Regions from separate parts of the Pseudoduganella sp. jia 12 genome, predicted to be linked through region 1. Evidence: predicted binding sites of a transcription regulator. Region 1 holds the regulator's gene; each other region holds the start of a gene.
The links. Region 1 encodes FNR, which switches genes on or off when oxygen is low (the NO sensors DNR and NnrR bind a similar motif). Its sites were predicted from a motif close to TTGATNNNNATCAA; they were not measured.

Region 1 (5,407 bases):
CGGCCAGCACCACGTCGTACGGCCGGCCGGTGCGCAGGCGGAACGAGAACATCGCCAGCGCGGCGCTGCCGGAATCGACGAGCTCCGCTTCCCAGCCCCAGGCGCGGATCAGCCGGCCGATCAGGTCGCGACTGGTGGCGTTGTCGTCCGCCACCAGCACGGCAAGGTGGCCGGCGGCCGGCTTGCGCGGCGCTTCCACCCCGGGCAGCACGCCGAACGGCAGCGTGAACCAGAAGCGGCTTCCCTTGCCCGGTTCGCTTTCAACCTGGATCTCGCCGCCCATCAGCTCGATCAGCCGGCGCGTGATCGCCAGCCCCAGGCCGGTGCCGCCGAAGCGCCGGGTGATGCTCTCATCGGCCTGCGTGAAGGCCTGGAACAGGTGCGACAGCTGTTCCGGGTTCATGCCCATGCCGGTGTCGCGCACGTCGAAGCGCAGGCGCGCCGTGGTGTTGTCCTGGTCGGCGACCTTGACCTCGACGACGACCTCGCCCTGCGCGGTGAACTTGATCGCGTTGCCGGCCAGGTTCACCAGCACCTGCTGCAGCCGCAGCGCATCGCCGTGCAGCAGCCGGGGGACGTCGGCATCGACGACGATGGCCAGTTCCAGTTCCTTGTCGCCCGCATTCATCGTCATCGTCGTGGCCAGGGTGCTCATCGATTCGTCCAGGTCGAATTCGACCGGCGACAGCTCCATGCGCTGCGCTTCGATCTTGGAGAAATCCAGCACGTCGTTCAGGATGCCCAGCAGCGAATCGCCGGCGGTGCGGATCATGTGCAGGTACTTGCGCTGCTGCGGCGAAAGGTCGGTGTTCTGCAGCAGTTGCGCCATGCCCAGCACGGCGTTCATCGGCGTGCGGATTTCATGGCTCATGTTGGCCACGAAGTCGCTCTTGGCCCGGTTCGCCGCCTCGGCCCGGTCGCGCGCCCGTTCCAGCTCGGCGGCGCGCGTCTCCAGCTCGTCCATCAGCTCGCGCGCATGGTCGTCGGCCGCCTCGCGTTCGCGCATCAGGTCGTTGAACGCGCCGGTCAGCTCGCCGATCTCGTCGCGCGAGGCGACCGGCAGCGGCGTGAAGTGCCGCGGGTCGCCGCGCAGGGCGCCGATCGCGTCGCGCAGGCGCATCAGCGGCGACATCATCCGCAACATGATCCAGGTGATGACGCCCGCGGTGACGAGCGAGGCCAGCGTGCCCCACAGCGCCAGCCGTGACAGCAGGTCTTCGAACGGTTCGGAGGCTTCTTCGGCGGGCAGGATAGCGATCAGGACCCAGGGCACCGTCTTCAGCCGCTTGTAGCTGAGCAGCGCGCGCACGCCATAGCCATCGGTGCTGATCGTGGTGCCCTCGAACCCTTCGCGGATCGCCCGTAACGTCGATGGAAAACCGCGTGGGTCGCGCTGCTGCATCAGGCGGGCGGGGTCACGGTGCACCACGTAGATCGACGGCTCATAGCCGGTGACGATGTAGTAATGGCCGGTGCGGCCCACCTTGGCCGATCGAAGGTGGCCCAGCAGGTTGTCCTTGTACAGCCGCAGCACGCCGATCAGCACGCAGGCCACATCGCCCTCTTCGCTGAGCACGGGCGCGACGATCTGCACGACGGGTTGCCCGACCGACTTGCCGATGACCGGTTCGGCGATCAGCGGCGCCTTTTCCCGCATCACGCGCTGGAAGTAGGCGCGGTCCGCCACGCTGATGCCGGGGCGGCCCGGCAGCGCCGGCACATCCGCCACGATGACGCCAGCAGGGCTGACGACGAGGATATCGTCGAACAGGCGCAGCACGGCGCGGTAGTCGTAGTGGGCGCGCAGGGCGGGCGGGTCGCTGCAGATCTCGCGCGGCTGCCAGCGCGCCGATTCGGCAACGATGTCGCGCAGCAGCGCCATTCGTTCATCGAGTTCCAGCGCGGTACGGGCGATCAGCGCGTCCTGCTGGGCAAACAGCACGCGCGAAAAATCCTCCTGCATGCGCTGGGCCTGCAGAAAGGTGACCAGCGCGATCATCACGATGGACGTGATGGTCGTCGCCAGCGCGACTTTCGCCTTGATACCAAGCGGATGCATGTCTCCTCCCGCCATCTTGTCGGGCCACTATGCGCCGCCGCATGACTTGCACACTGTGCGGAAGGGCACGCTGCATGCAAGTTTCCCGCCGTCGTGTTGGCAAGTGGTATCCAGTACACTGGAGGCCACCGTAACCGGACCATGACCATGATGCACGAGCTTCCCTCCCTCACCCTGCCCGGCGCAACGATCGACATCCTGAAGGCGCGCTGCGCCACCTGCAGCATGCACCAGCTGTGCCTGCCGATGGGGCTGGAGATGGGCGATATGGACAAGCTCGACGAGATCATCGGCCGGCGCCGCAGGCTGCAGAAGGGCGAGAACCTGTTTCGCATCGGCGACCCGTTTACGCGCCTGTACGCGATCCGGCTCGGCCATTTCAAGACCTACCAGATCAACGCCAACGGCGAAGAACAGGTGACTGGGTTCCAGATGGGGGGAGAATTGCTGGGCATGGACGCGATCAGTACCGACCGCCACTATTGCAGCGCGCAGGCGCTCGAAGACAGCGAAGTGTGCGAAATCCCGTTCGCCAGCCTGGAACAGCTGCTGATCGACATGCCGACCCTGCTGCGCCACTTCCACCGCATGATGAGCCAGGAAATCACGCGCGAGCAAAGCGTGATGCTATTGCTGGGCAATATGCAGGCCACGCAGCGCTTCGCCGCCTTCCTCGTCAACCTGGCTTCGCGTTACGAAGCGCGCGGCTATTCGGGCACCGCGTTCCAGCTGCGCATGTCGCGCGAGGATATCGGCAACTACCTGGGCCTCACGATCGAGAGCATCAGCCGGCTGCTGAACAAATTCAAGAAGCTGGGCTTGCTGAAGGTGGCGAACCGCGAAATCGAGGTGCTCGACCTGGCGCGGCTGAAAGCCATCACGGCGGGCACCGAAACCTGCGCCTGACTGCCCACTGTCTGCCAGGGTCCAGGAAATATTCCAGAAAAACCGGTGTCTGTCACCGGTTTTGCCGTGCCGCCAGCGAGGCTGCCCGTTGCGCTGGCCATAGCCATTGGCCCTCCAGGCGCCACGTGCGCTTTTCGTCCTCCACCAGCACGGTCCAGCGGCTGCGCTCGAGCAGCGGCAGCGGCACGGCGAAGTCGCCATCGCGATCGGGGCGCACCAGCAGCCGCAAGTCCTTTTCCGGTTGCGTGGCGTGGGCCAGGTGCACCTGCAGGGCGCCTTGCAACGGCACGGCCGCGGACAGGCGGCCCTGCAGCACGCCGTGCGCGGGATCGTAGCGCAGCGCGACGGCGGCACCCAGCGCGGCGGCGGCGCGGTCGCGCCGCAAGTCCTGGTTGATCGCCTTGCCGCGCTTGTAGTAATCGCCGACCACCAGCGCATCCGGCTGCGCGAAGGCCAGCCAGGCCGTGCCGAAGCCGGCGACCAGCACGGCGGCCGGACCGGCCATCAGCAGCCAGGGCCACCGTTCGCGGTACCACGGCGTGGCGGAAATCGTCTGCATGCCTGTCTCCTTCAGCGCGGCACGATGAATACCGCGCGCTCTTCGACGGCGAGGTGCGCGTCGCCCTGCGCCGCCAGCGTGAATGTGATGTCGTTGGATCCAGCCTGGCCAGCGCCATGCGGTGCCTGCACCCGCACCGGCACGGCACGTGTTTCGGTGGCGGCCAGCGCAACGACGTCGCCGCTGGCCAGCACCAGGCCGGGCAGGCCGGCGACCGCGATGCGGTAGCGGTGCGGCTGTTCGGACGTGTTCATCACCTGCAGCCGGTACACGTTCTCGATCGCACCGCCGTCGACTTCGCGGCCCATCGAGCCGCGGTCGCGGATCACGTCCACCTTGAGGGGGATTCGCGTGGACAGTGCGAAGCCGGTGGCGAAGCACGCCACCAGCAGCGCGGCGCAGTAGGCCAGCACCCGCGGACGCAATGCGCGTTGCCGGATCCGCGCCGCCGGCAGGTTCGAGGTCATCGCGCGGTCCGTGCTGTAGCGTATGAGGCCGCGCGGCTGGCCGGTCCGGTCCATCACGCCGTCGCAGGCATCCACGCAGGCAGCGCAGCCGATGCATTCGTATTGCAGGCCGTCGCGGATGTCGATGCCGGTCGGGCACACCTGCACGCACATCGTGCAGTCGATGCAGGCTCCGTTCGTGGACTTTTTTCCACGCGGTTCGCCGCGCCGCGTGTCGTATGTGATGACCAGTGTATCGCGATCGAACATCGCGCTCTGGAAACGGGCGTAGGGGCACATGTACTTGCACACCTGTTCGCGAAGCCAGCCGGCGTTGCCGTACGTGGCGAAGCCGTAGAACAGCACCCAGAACCATTCCCACGGCCCGAGCGACAGCGTGGCCACGCCGGTGCCCAGTTCGCGCACCGGCGTGAAGTAGCCGACAAAAGTAAAACCCGTCCACAGCGCCACGGCACCCCAGGCGAGATGCTTGGCGGTGCGCTTGCCGGATTTGCGCAGCGACGGACCTTGCCGGTCCAGTGCGATGCGCGCCGCGCGCGATCCCTCGATCCTGCGTTCGATCCACAGGAAGACCGACGTGTACACCGTTTGCGGGCAGGCGAAGCCGCACCACACGCGGCCCGCCACGGCCGTCACGAGGAACAGCCCCCATGCGCAGATGACCAGCAGCGCGGCCAGGTAGATGAAATCCTGCGGCCACAGCACCAGGCCGAACAGGTAGAACTTGCGCGTGCCCAGGTCGAACAGCACGGCCTGGCGGCCGTTCCACGTGAGCCATGGCGTGGCGTAGTAGGCCAGCTGCGTAAGCCACACGCATAGCCAGCGCAGGCGCGCGTAGCGTCCGTCCGTTTCGCGCGGATGGATCGGCTGGCGCTTCTCGTACATGCGGATGACCTGTTCGGGGGGCGGAGCGTTCATGCCTTACTCCGCCGGATTGGACAGGCCCCACACGTAGGCGGCCAGCACATGCGCCTTGCCTTCGCCGAGGAAGTCGCCGAACGCCGGCATCGTGTTGTCGCGGCCCTCGCGGATGGTGTCCATGATCGCCTCGGCGCTGCCGCCGTACAGCCACGTCTTGTCCGCCAGGTTCGGCGCGCCGAGCGCCTGGTTGCCGGTGCCGCCGGCGCCATGGCAGGCCAAGCAGGCGGTGAACTTGCTCTTGCCGAAAACGCTCTTGATCGGATCGGCCACGGGGCTGCCGGAAAGGCTCAGCACATAGTGGGCCACGTTCTCGATGTCCTTGTCGGACCCCAGCGCCGCGCCCATCGGCGGCATCACGCCATGCCGGCCGTTCATGATCGTCTGCCTGATCGCCTCCGGCGTGCCGCCGTGCAGCCAGTCACTGTCCGTCAGGTTCGGATAGCCCTTGTTGCCGCGCGCATCCGAGCCGTGGCACTGGGCGCAATACGTGAGAAA
Region 2 (5,407 bases), on a different contig from region 1:
TTCAGGCAGCGATTCAGGCGGTAAGAATCAGCTTGTTCAGCTGCGTGATGCGCAGGCGGTAGATGCGGCCCGCATGTTCGATCTCGACTTCGCGCTGGTCTTCCATGAGGCCGGCGGTGGTCAGGCGGCGTACGGGAACGGGCTGCCGGGCAGCAGGCGCCGGCTTCGTTTGGTTGGCTTGGGTCTGCATGGTCATTTTCGCCTTAAATAAGAATGATTCGCATTTGCATTATTCGTCAGCGCTGACGGAAATGCAAGCGTTTTTTGGCAGGCGTGCGGGAACATGGCCAACCCCCGCATGCATGCGGCCAAGATAAAAAAAGGCCCGCCGAAGCGGGCCCAAGCTGGGTGAGGTAAAGGTTGAGGCGCTGTCAGACCGTGGCGACCAGTTGTACCGGCGGCGTGGGTGCGGCTTCGGCGGCGGCCTTGGCACGGCTGGCAGCGGACTTGCTGCGGGAACGCGAAGGCGGCAGGCGGCGCAGGGTTTTCAGTGCATCCGGATCCTTGATGCCGATCGTGCGCTGGTCGACCGTGATCAGGCCGATTTCATTGAAGGCCGACAGCGTGCGGCTCACCGTTTCCAGGGTCAGGCCCAGGTAGCTGCCGATTTCATGACGGGTCATGCGCAGGTTGAACAGCTTGCTCGAATAACCCATCTGGGCAAAGCGGTCGGCCAGCGACACGAGGAAACGGGCCACGCGGGCTTCGGCGCTCAGTGCGCCCAGCATGCCGATCATGGCCTGCTCGCGCACCAGTTCGCGGCTCATCACGCCATACATCATGTGTTCCAGTTCCACGTGAACGCGGCCGAGCGCGGTCAGCTTCTTGAACGGCAGCAGGATCAGGTCGCAGTCGGACAGGGCGACCGCCTCGGACGAGTAATGGCGGCTGTGGATGCCGTCCACGCCCAGCATGTCGCCTTTCATCGGGAAGCTCAGCACTTGCTCGTTGCCGAATTCGTCGATCAGGACCGTTTTCAGGAAGCCCGAGTTGACGATATACAGCGTGTCGAACGGCTGGCCGATCGTATGGATGCGCTGGCCGGTCTTGAACTGCACGTGCTGGAACAGCAGTTCCTCGGCGTTGACGGAGCAGGCCGCGGGAATATGCAGGAGGTCGCAGACTTCCTTCAGGTTCGACCAGAGACGACCCTGGCGCTGGCGGCCCGCTTCCATGGCGGGGGATTGCGCAGCCTGGGCGGCGACTCGGGTTTCGGACATTTGCGTGGGGAGCATGCTTATCTCCTGATTTCAGGTCATGTATGTTCGGATTTAACAGCGAATTGGTTTAGAGCTGATAGTGAAACTATTCCTGGTTTTGGATCCGGTTTTGAACTACCGGTTTTTTTTTGCTAGTGCCGCCGATCCGAATGAAACCTGTGTGAAGCTCGGTGAAGCTCAGTGAAGCTTAGTGAGATTCGTGTGGATTTGCGGCAACTCGCTTTGGAATGGTTTCAGTATGCCAACGGGGGGGAGGGATAGATATCGGCATGCGCTGAATGTGCTCGTAGGAGCTGGCGCCATATTGTAGGATTACTCCTACCGACCGAGAGTGTGCTTCAGAGGGGGAAGGCAGCCCGCAGGCGGGCGCGGCGGGTCAGGATTTAAACGGCGACAGTAGTTTATGCGCCACTGCGTATTGAACCATTTCCGACAGTGAACTCATCCCCATTTTCTGCATGATGCGCGTTTTATGGGTACTGACGGTTTTTACCGACAGGTGCAGGCTATTGGCGATTTCGGTAATCGACTTGCCGGATACGAGCAAGGAGAATACCTCGAATTCCCGGTCCGACAATTGTTTATGCAGCAGGCTTTCATTCGGCATCATGATATTGAGTGCCAGCTGCTCGGCGACTTCGGTACTGATATAGGGCCGCCCCGACGCCACCTTGCGGATGGCGCCCACCAGCTGCGTGCCGGCGCTTTCCTTGGTCAGGTAGCCCTGGGCGCCAGCGCGGATGGCGCGCACGGCATATTGTTCCTCTTCGTGCATGGTAAGGATCAGCACGTTCAGTTTGGGGGCCTCGCTGCGGATCTGGCGGATCAGGTCGACGCCGCTGCGGCCCGGCATCGACAAGTCGAGCAGCAGCAGGTCGAAGCCGCCCTGACGCACATGGCGCAGTACCTCGAAGCCATCGACGGCTTCGCCGACGATGTCGATATCGGGGGCACCGTCGAGGATGCGCTTGAGGCCTTCGCGCATGATGGTGTGGTCGTCTGCGATGACTATTCTGATCATGGGTGGTTCGGTGACACTCCGGTGTTGCCTGTCATCCCGATGGCGCGGTATCGAGCCATGCGGGAGCAGAATGGGCTGTTTCTGGCAATGTGTTCGAGGCGGTAACGGCGGGATGTTGCCAGCCTCGGTGCTGCAAGCCCAAGGTGAACGTAATGAGCCTTAATGGACGTAACGAGCCTTACGGGGACGTAACGAGCCTTAGGGGGACGTAGCGAACCTAATCGGGCAGGGGTTCTTTCAGGAGGCGGTGCACGAGCACCGGAATCTTCGAATGCGACAATACCTTGTTGGTGACACTGCCCAGCAACAGCTGGCCCCAGCCACTGCGGCCGTGGGAGCCGATGAAGATCAGGTCGCAGCCTTTCTGCTCCGCGATCTCCACGATTTTAAGCGCCGCGCTTTCGGCAAAGGCGGTCATGCTTTCGCACCGCACGCCTTTCTTGTCGCACGATGCCACGATCGCTTGCACGTGATCGCGGCCGGCGCGCCCCATGGCGGCGCGGTACTCTTCTTCGCTGGGGTAACTGGGCGGAATGATCTCGACATAAATCGGGTACTGGTACTCGGGCGCGACGAACAGTGCAAGGACCTCGGCGCCGAGTTGCTGGGCAAACGAGACGCCGGCGCAGGCGGTCATCCGGGACACGGCGGAACCGTCGGTGGTAATCAGAATTTTCCGGTACATGACCCGCTCCTTGAATACATGCGCTCCCTCATTGTAGTCGCGAATTGCGCTCTTGTCTCAATGCAAAGACTTGATCTTTCTCAATAGAGAGATGAGTCCGGCACAAGCTTGCCGTTGACATTATGTTTGTATATGACAAACATCGTGGCATGCCGGGCGACCCAAATACAACAGAAAACCGGCCTTTTACAGTTGCCGCGCAGGATTGACTGGACCGAGATTGAACAAGCGGACGACCCCCTGCTACACTCGCGGAAGTGCGTGAATATTGCCGAGCGTCATCACTCAGGACCCTTAGGCAGTTGATACGAAAGCATTTTTTGATTATGGAGAAGCAGGGATATGACCGACGCCGCTGATGATTTCGACGCATTATTTGAGGAAGTGTCCGCGCAGCGTGCCAACGCCACCCCGGCACCGGCTCCGGCCCCCGCGCCGGCCGCTGGCGCTGCCGATGACGACCTGGAAAGCCTGTTCGACGAGGTCGCCTCGACCCGCACCGCCCCCGCACCTGCACCGTCGGCTCCCGCCGCCGCGCAGGCGGCCGATGCTCCGGCCGCCGAGGAAGGCCAGCAGGACGGCACCATGTTCGAACGCCTGGGCGGCATCGTCCGCCTGCTGCACGACTCGCTGCGCGAACTGGGCTACGACAAGGCATTGACGGAGGCCTCGAGCCAGATCGTGGATGCGCAGGACCGCCTGGAATACGTGGCCTCGCTGACCGAACAGGCTGCCAACAAGGTATTGAACACGCTGGACGATGGCATGCCGGCACAGGACGTGCTGTCAAAGAAGTCGAAGGAAATGGAAGACCGCTGGGCCGCACTGTTCGATGGCAAGCTCAGCATTGAAGAATTCAAGACGCTGGCCGGCGATTCGCGCGCATTTGCGCAAGCCGTGTCCGAAGCCACCGAAGCCGAAAAGGCGCGCCTGCTGGAAATCATGATGGCGCAGGACTTCCAGGACATCACGGGCCAGCTGATCAAGAAAGTGGTGATCATCACCAAGACGGTCGAGTCGGAGCTGGCTCAATTGTTGAAAGACAATGCGCCGCCTGACAAGCGCGAGCTGATCGCGCAGAAAGAGGCCCTGGAAGTGTCGCTGATGAGTGGGCCGTCGGCTCCGTCCGTGGCGCTGAACCAGGACAATGTGGACGACCTGCTTGCCGATCTGGGGTTCTGATGGACGATATGCTCAAGGAGTTCGTCGTTGAGGCGATGGACTTGGCGGTCAATGTCGAGGAGCACCTGCTGCATCTCGAACGCGATCCGCAGAACAAGGAAACGCTGAACGCCGTGTTCCGTTCGTTCCACACCATCAAGGGTGGCGCGGGCTTCATGAATCTCGGTGCGCTCGTGTCCGCCTGCCACCTGACGGAAAACCTGTTCGATGCGCTGCGCACCGGCGCCGCGCCCGTCACGCCGCTGTCGATCGAAGCGGCGCTGCAGGCGTCCGGCTTCGTGGCCGACCAGCTGGCGGAACTGAACAACGGTGCTTCGCCGGAAAGCATGGGGCCGATGCCGGCCGACCTGGAAGCGATCCTCAACGAAGCGATCGAGGGCAAGGAAAGCTCGGCCAAGCCGGCGGCGAAAGCCGCCCCTGCGCCGGCACCCGTGGCAGCACCAGCGCCGGCACCAGCCGTGGCGGCGCCGCGCGCGCCCTCGGCCGATGGCCTGGACTGGGAATCGATGTACGAGGCGGTGGTGCCTCCGGGGACGTACAACCGTCCCGCCGGCGCACCCGTGCATGCTGCTGCGCCAGCTCCTGCCTCCGTCACCGCCGCCGTTGGCGCTCCCGTGGCGCCTGCGGCCGAAGCACCGGCCGCCCCGGCGCCTGCCGCCGCGCCTGCCGCCGATGTCGCACCCGGCACCGGGAAGAAATGGGATGGCGTCGAGCGCCGCGACGAGGGCAAGCCTGCCCATGCCGCGCCCGCGAAAGAGGAAAGCATCCGGATCGACGCGGTCAAGCTGGACGCGCTGCTGGAAGTGGCTGGCGAATCCGTGCAGGCCGCCAACCAGGCCGCCGTGCTGCTGGAACGCCTGCAACAGTTCAAGTTCGAAGGCCAGGCCGCCACGCTGATGTCGGCCCTGACCGAAACGCTGGAGCGCGCGTCGCGCTATTCCACGGAGCTGCAGCGCGCCACGCTGGCGACCCGCATGCAGCCGGTCGGCCGCCTGTTCCAGAAATTCCCGCGCCTGGTGCGCGAACTGGCGAAAGACCTGGGCAAGGAAGTCGAACTGGTCATCGAGGGCGCGGAAACGGAAGTGGACCGCGTCGTCGTCGACAGCCTGTACGACCCGCTCGTGCACATGCTGCGCAACGCCCTCGACCATGGTGTGGAAGGCCCGGACGCCCGCGTGGCCGCCGGCAAGAACCCGAAAGCAACGATCCTGCTGAAAGCGTGGCAGGAAGCCAACAGCGTAATGATCGTGCTGCAGGACGACGGCAAGGGCATGGACCCGGCCGCGCTGCGCCGCAAGG
Region 3 (5,407 bases), on a different contig from region 1:
GATCGTGTATTCGATGCCGGTGATCGTGCCCACCAGCGTGAACAGCACCGCCAGCATCGGAAAGCCGGGCTGCCAGCCCAGCGCAAAACCGCACTGCACGAGAACGAACAGCGACACGCCCGCGGCGGCCACGGCGATCGCGTCGACGCCGCGCCTTGCCGCCCATTCGGTCACCTTGCCAACGCCGATGGCACCGGCGATCACGGCCGCCGTGCCGATGGCCAGCAGCCATGCCACGTCGTGCTCGGAAAAGCGGCCGGCGTCCGTCAGCCAGCGCCCGATCCACAGGCCTTGCAGGCCGAAGAAGACCGTGTGCGGCACCAGCACCACCGCGGCCGTCTCGCGGAAGGCCGGGTGGCGGAACACCTCGGCGAAGATCGCCAGGCGGATCGGCTCGCGCGGTGCTTCTGGCTTGCCTGGCATCGCGGGCGTGGGCGCCAGCAGCAGCACCAGCAGCGCCGCGGCCACGCAGGCCAGCGCCAGCGCGACGAACAGCCAGCGCCACTGCGCATGCTCCAGGAACGCGCGCACCGGCAGCGTGGACGACGCGGCGCCCAGCCCGCCGGCGGCGATCAGGTAACCCTGCACCGACGGCAGCCTGGCGGCCGGCACCCAGGTGGCAAGCGCCTTCACGGCCGCCATGAAGCAACCGGCCAGGCCCAGCCCCATCGCGGTGCGCGCGGCCAGCATCTGCGCGAAGTCGCCGCTGAACGCGAAGGCCGCCGTGCCCATGGCCGCCAGCAGCAGCATCGGGAACTGCACCAGGCGCGGGCCGAAACGGTCCAGCGCGATGCCGACCGGCAGCTGGGCCACCGCGAAGGCCAGGAAGTAGGCGCTGGTCAGCACCCCCAGGTCGCCCGGTGTCAGCGCCGCCGCTGCCACCAGTTGCGGCGCCAGCACCGCGTTCACCGTGCGCAGCAGGCACGACAGGTAATGCCCCAGCGCGAACGGCAGGAACACCAGGCAGAACAAGGCCCGGGCGGACAATTGGCCCGGCACGTACCGCCTTCCGCCCGGCAGCAGCGATGGCACCGGCGCGGACGGCTCCATGGTCAGGCGGCGTTGCTGCGCGAACCGTAGTCCCGCGCGCTGGCGATCGGGATCACCTTGCGCTCCTGCGGCGCGTGGCTGTCCTCATCGGTCTCGAAGAAGAATTTCTCCTTGCCGAATGCGGGCTTCAGGTGATCGAGCCACGTGGCCTTCTCGTCGTACTTCGCGAAGAACGGCTTCTTCACCCAGTCGGGATTGCGGGCCTGCAGGAACTGCAGCGCGAACACCTTCTCGCCGTTGATCGTGACCACGCCATCGATGGCGACCTTGCCGGGGAACGCGCTCATCGACGGGCCGCGCACGGTGCGCGCCAGGCCGGACACCATCTGGTAAGCCTGCTGGAAGATCTCGTGCGCGCGCGCCAGCGGCAGCTGGAAGTATTCGCTCGGCCCCGTGTCGCGCTCGACGAACATGTAGTACGGGATCGCGCCCAGGCGCACGCCGGTGCGCCACAGTTCGGCCCAGCTGTGCGGATCCTCGTTGATGTGGCGGATCAGCGGCCCTTGCATGCGCAGCGTGGCGCCAGTGCCCACGATGCGCTTGACGGCCTTCTGCGCGATCTCCTGGCGCAGTTCGACCGCATGGTTGTAGTGGCCCATGATCGCCAGGTTCTTGCCGCTGGCAACGACCTTCTCGAACAGCCGCAGCAGGTCGTCCGCATCCTTGTCGGTGACGAAGCGCTGTGGCCAGTATGCGACGGACTTCGTGCCGATGCGGATGTTCTGGATATGGGCCATGTCGGGCCCCAGCAACGGCTCGATGAATTCCGCCAGCGAGCGGGTATTCATCACCATCGGGTCGCCGCCGGTGATCAGGACGTCCGTCACTTCCTCGTGCGACCGCAGGTACGACACGAGTTCCGTGGTTTCCCTGGCATCGAACTTCATGTCGTCCATGCCCACGAACTGCGGCCAGCGGAAGCAGAACGTGCAATAGGCGTGGCACGTCTGGCCGGCGCTGGGGAAGAAGAGCACCGTTTCCTTGTACTTGTGCTGCAGGCCCTTGAGCACGTGGTCGTTCACGCGCGGCACGTTGTGGGTCATCTGGCCGGCCGGGTGCGGGTTCATGCGCATGCGGATCCTGTGCACGAGGGCCGCAATCGCCGCATCGTCATTCTTCACCAGCACCAGGTCGCGCAGTTGGCGGTATTCGTCGGCCGGCAGCATGTCGGCATGCGGGAACACCAGGCGGTAGATGGGATCGTCCGGCACGTTGTTCCAGTCGATCAGGTTCTCCAGCACGTACTCGTTGGTGCGGAACGGCAGCACGTGCGAAACCACCTGCACGGCTTCCTGCTGTTCCGGCGGCAGCCATTGCCACTGGCGGGCCTGGCGGATGCTCTGGCGGGTGTAAGGCCTGAATTTTTGCGGGACGAGGTCGCTTATCATTTTGCTTGCTCCTGATCAAAGGAAACGAAAGGGAAACCACATCGTAGACATGCGCCAACGGGGCATGTTGCTGTATCTCAATATCCCTGTGGAAAATTTTCGTCGCGATTCTTTACACCTTGCGCTAGCGCAATTTCTTCCCGGCAGCGCCAGCGCACAATGGCTTGACCTTGACCAACTAATGGGAGCCCAACATGAAACAAGTATTGATACGCGGCATGACGTATCTTGCATTTGCCACTGTCACCGCGGCCGCGTTCGCCAATCCGGGACCGACCGAAAAAGACGCGATCGCCATGGCCGAGCGCGGTGCCGCCTTCCTGAAGGCGAACGGCAAGGAAGCGCTGATGAAGAAGCTGGTCGCCAAGGCCCCGGACTTCGTGCAGGGCGAGCTGTATGTCGACATGCGCGACCTCAAGACAGGCATCGTGCTCGCCCACCCGATCAACCCGTCGATCGTGGGCAAGAACCTGACGGACGTGCCCGATGCCAGCGGCAAGGTCTACCGCCGCGAGATCATCGAACTGGCCGCGAAGCACGGCAAGGGCTGGGTCGATTACATGTACAAGAACCCGGTCAGCGGCAAGATCGAGCCGAAGACGACCTATATCCTGCGCGTCGGCGACGTCGTGCTGGAAGCCGGCATCTACAAGAATTAGGCAGCCATCGCGCGTTGCCCACTCATCCAGTCGTACAAACCACTCATTCAACCTATTCATCCCTGGCGGGAGTCGTCATGCTGAACAAATTACGTATCGGTCCCAAACTGTTGCTGGCACCCGGCATCGTGCTGATCCTGCTGGTGGCCATCACTGCCTGCGCATGGGTCGGCATGGTGCGCCAGAACGCGTCCATGGAAAACCTCGTGCAGGTGCGCGCCGCGCGGCTGAAGGCCGCGGCCGACATCGCCGGCGAAGCCAAGTACGCCCACGCCAACATCTACCAGTTGCTGGCATGGGTCAACGGCAGCTTCGCGCAAAGCCGCCTCGACGAGCTGACCGACCGCATCCACAGCCGCCACCGCGGCATCGAGCAGCAACTGGTGCAGCTGGCGCGCGTGTCCGATCCCGAGGAGCGCAAGCTTGTCGATGCCTCCAGCCACGCACTGATCGCCTACCGCAAGGGCGTGCTGGAAACGATCGAGATGGCGCAGATGGACCAGTCGATCGCCACCAATGCGATGCAGAAGGCGGAGCGCCAGTTCGTGCTGCTGGAAGGCGAGTTGCAGCGCCTGGCGGCGCTGGAAAAATCGCTGTCGGAAACGGCCCACGCCGAAGCCAAGGCCGAATTCCGCCAGCTGGGCATCGCGATGGCGGCGCTGTGCGTACTGTCGGTGGCGCTGTCGCTGCTGGTATCGATGCTGGTGCGCGCCGCGCTGCTGCGCGACATCCGCTCGATCGCCGACGTGGTGCGCAGCCTTGCCGCCGGCAGGCTGACGTCGGCCCCGCCGAACGCCGGCCGCGACGAGATCGCGGAAACGGCCCGCGTGCTGGACCAGAGCATCGCCAACCTGAACCAGACGCTGCGCACGATCCGCGGCGCGGTGCAGTCGATCGACACGGCGTCGCAGGAAATCACCGTCGGCAACTTCGACCTGTCCAGCCGCACCGAACGCCAGGCCGGTTCGCTGGAAGAAACGGCCAGCGCCATGGCCACCCTGACCAAGGCGGTGCGGCACAACGCCGAAAACGCCCGCGAAGCGTGCCAGCTGGCAGCCACCGCCACGGCGATGGCGGAAAAAGGCGGCGCCGCCATGACCCAGGCCGTGACGACGATGGCATCGATCCGCGCCAGTTCCCGCAAGGTCGTGGAGATCACCGGCGTCATCGACAGCATCTCGTTCCAGACCAATATCCTGGCGCTGAACGCGGCCGTGGAAGCGGCCCGTGCCGGCGAACAGGGCCGCGGCTTCGCTGTCGTGGCCGGCGAAGTGCGCATGCTGGCCGCACGCTCGGCCGCGGCCGCCAGGGAAATCAAGGAACTGATCGCGGCCTCCGTTTCCACGATCGACAACGGCGCGGCCTCGGTCACGCTGGCCGGCAGCAGCATGGGCGACATCGTCTCCTCGGTGCAGCAGGTGAACCACATCATCGGCCGCATCAGCGCCGCCAGTGCCGAACAGGCGCAAGGCATCTCGGAAGTGAACCAGGCGGTAGGCCAGATCGACGACGTCACGCAGCAGAACGCCGCCCTCGTCGAAGAAGCCGCCGCCGCCGCGGAAAGCCTGCAGGAGCAAGCCGTGAACCTGTCGCGCGCGGTCTCCGTGTTCGAACTGGATGTGGGCATCGACGGGACGGGCCGTTCGCACTACGCGGCCGAGGCACTGACGCCGGCCGAGCGCCGCGCCTTGAGCAGCCCGATGCGCGGGCTGCGGCTGCAACCGCCGCCACCGGGTGGTACCCGCCGCGAGCGCCGCGGCTGACCGGCAGGGCTGGACCGGCTAACGGAACGGCTTGCTCAGGTAAGGCGACTTGCCCACGCCGAAACGCCAGGGCGTGTCCATTGCCTTCGAGATGCCGATGCGGGGGCCGGCCACCACGGGCAGCGCCATCGCCTCGGCATCGCGCGGCAGCAGGTGGAACGGTGGCAGCGCCAGCGACTTGCCGTTGTGCTCGCGCGTGATGCCCAGCGCCTGGCAAACGCGGCCCGGACCGGATGCCAGCAGCCGCGGATCCTCGAGCCCGCGGCGCACCGCCATCGTTTCCAGGCCGTGCAACGGCTCGATCGCGCGGATCAGCACGCCGGCGCCATGGCCTTCCTCGCGGCACACGAAGTTCAGGCACCAGTGGATGCCATACGAGCGGTACACATAGGCATGCGCGGGCGGGCCGAACATGGCAGCGTTGCGCTCGGTGGGGCCGTTGTAGGTATGCGAGGCCGGGTCTTCACGGTCGTAGGCCTCGGTTTCGACGATACGGCCGCCCACCCCGTCCACCAGCACCGTCACTCCGATCAGCAGCCGTGCCACC

Region 2: a site for FNR is predicted at 2,997-3,010, ahead of ACY65G_RS25350 (universal stress protein). Genes of this name have one in related genera too.
Region 3: a site for FNR is predicted at 2,444-2,457, ahead of ACY65G_RS14660 (KamA family radical SAM protein). Genes of this name have one in related genera too.

What each region holds. Positions count from the first base shown of each region.
Region 1 covers NZ_JBUXKP010000008.1:95,935-101,341, forward strand. The annotation lists gene ACY65G_RS18630 (response regulator) at 1-2,059, opposite strand, end outside; gene fnr (fumarate/nitrate reduction transcriptional regulator Fnr) at 2,207-2,965, shown strand; gene ACY65G_RS18640 (FixH family protein) at 3,018-3,524, opposite strand; gene ccoG (cytochrome c oxidase accessory protein CcoG) at 3,536-4,909, opposite strand; gene ccoP (cytochrome-c oxidase, cbb3-type subunit III) at 4,913-5,407, opposite strand, start outside.
Region 2 covers NZ_JBUXKP010000013.1:91,158-96,564, forward strand. The annotation lists gene hemP (hemin uptake protein HemP) at 14-190, opposite strand; gene ACY65G_RS25340 (Crp/Fnr family transcriptional regulator) at 372-1,175, opposite strand; gene ACY65G_RS25345 (response regulator) at 1,597-2,241, opposite strand; gene ACY65G_RS25350 (universal stress protein) at 2,459-2,926, opposite strand; gene ACY65G_RS25355 (protein phosphatase CheZ) at 3,269-4,108, shown strand; gene ACY65G_RS25360 (chemotaxis protein CheA) at 4,108-5,407, shown strand, end outside.
Region 3 covers NZ_JBUXKP010000006.1:71,885-77,291, reverse strand. The annotation lists gene ACY65G_RS14665 (MFS transporter) at 1-1,050, opposite strand, end outside; gene ACY65G_RS14660 (KamA family radical SAM protein) at 1,053-2,438, opposite strand; gene ACY65G_RS14655 (cache domain-containing protein) at 2,633-3,097, shown strand; gene ACY65G_RS14650 (methyl-accepting chemotaxis protein) at 3,175-4,860, shown strand; gene ACY65G_RS14645 (DNA-3-methyladenine glycosylase) at 4,879-5,407, opposite strand, start outside.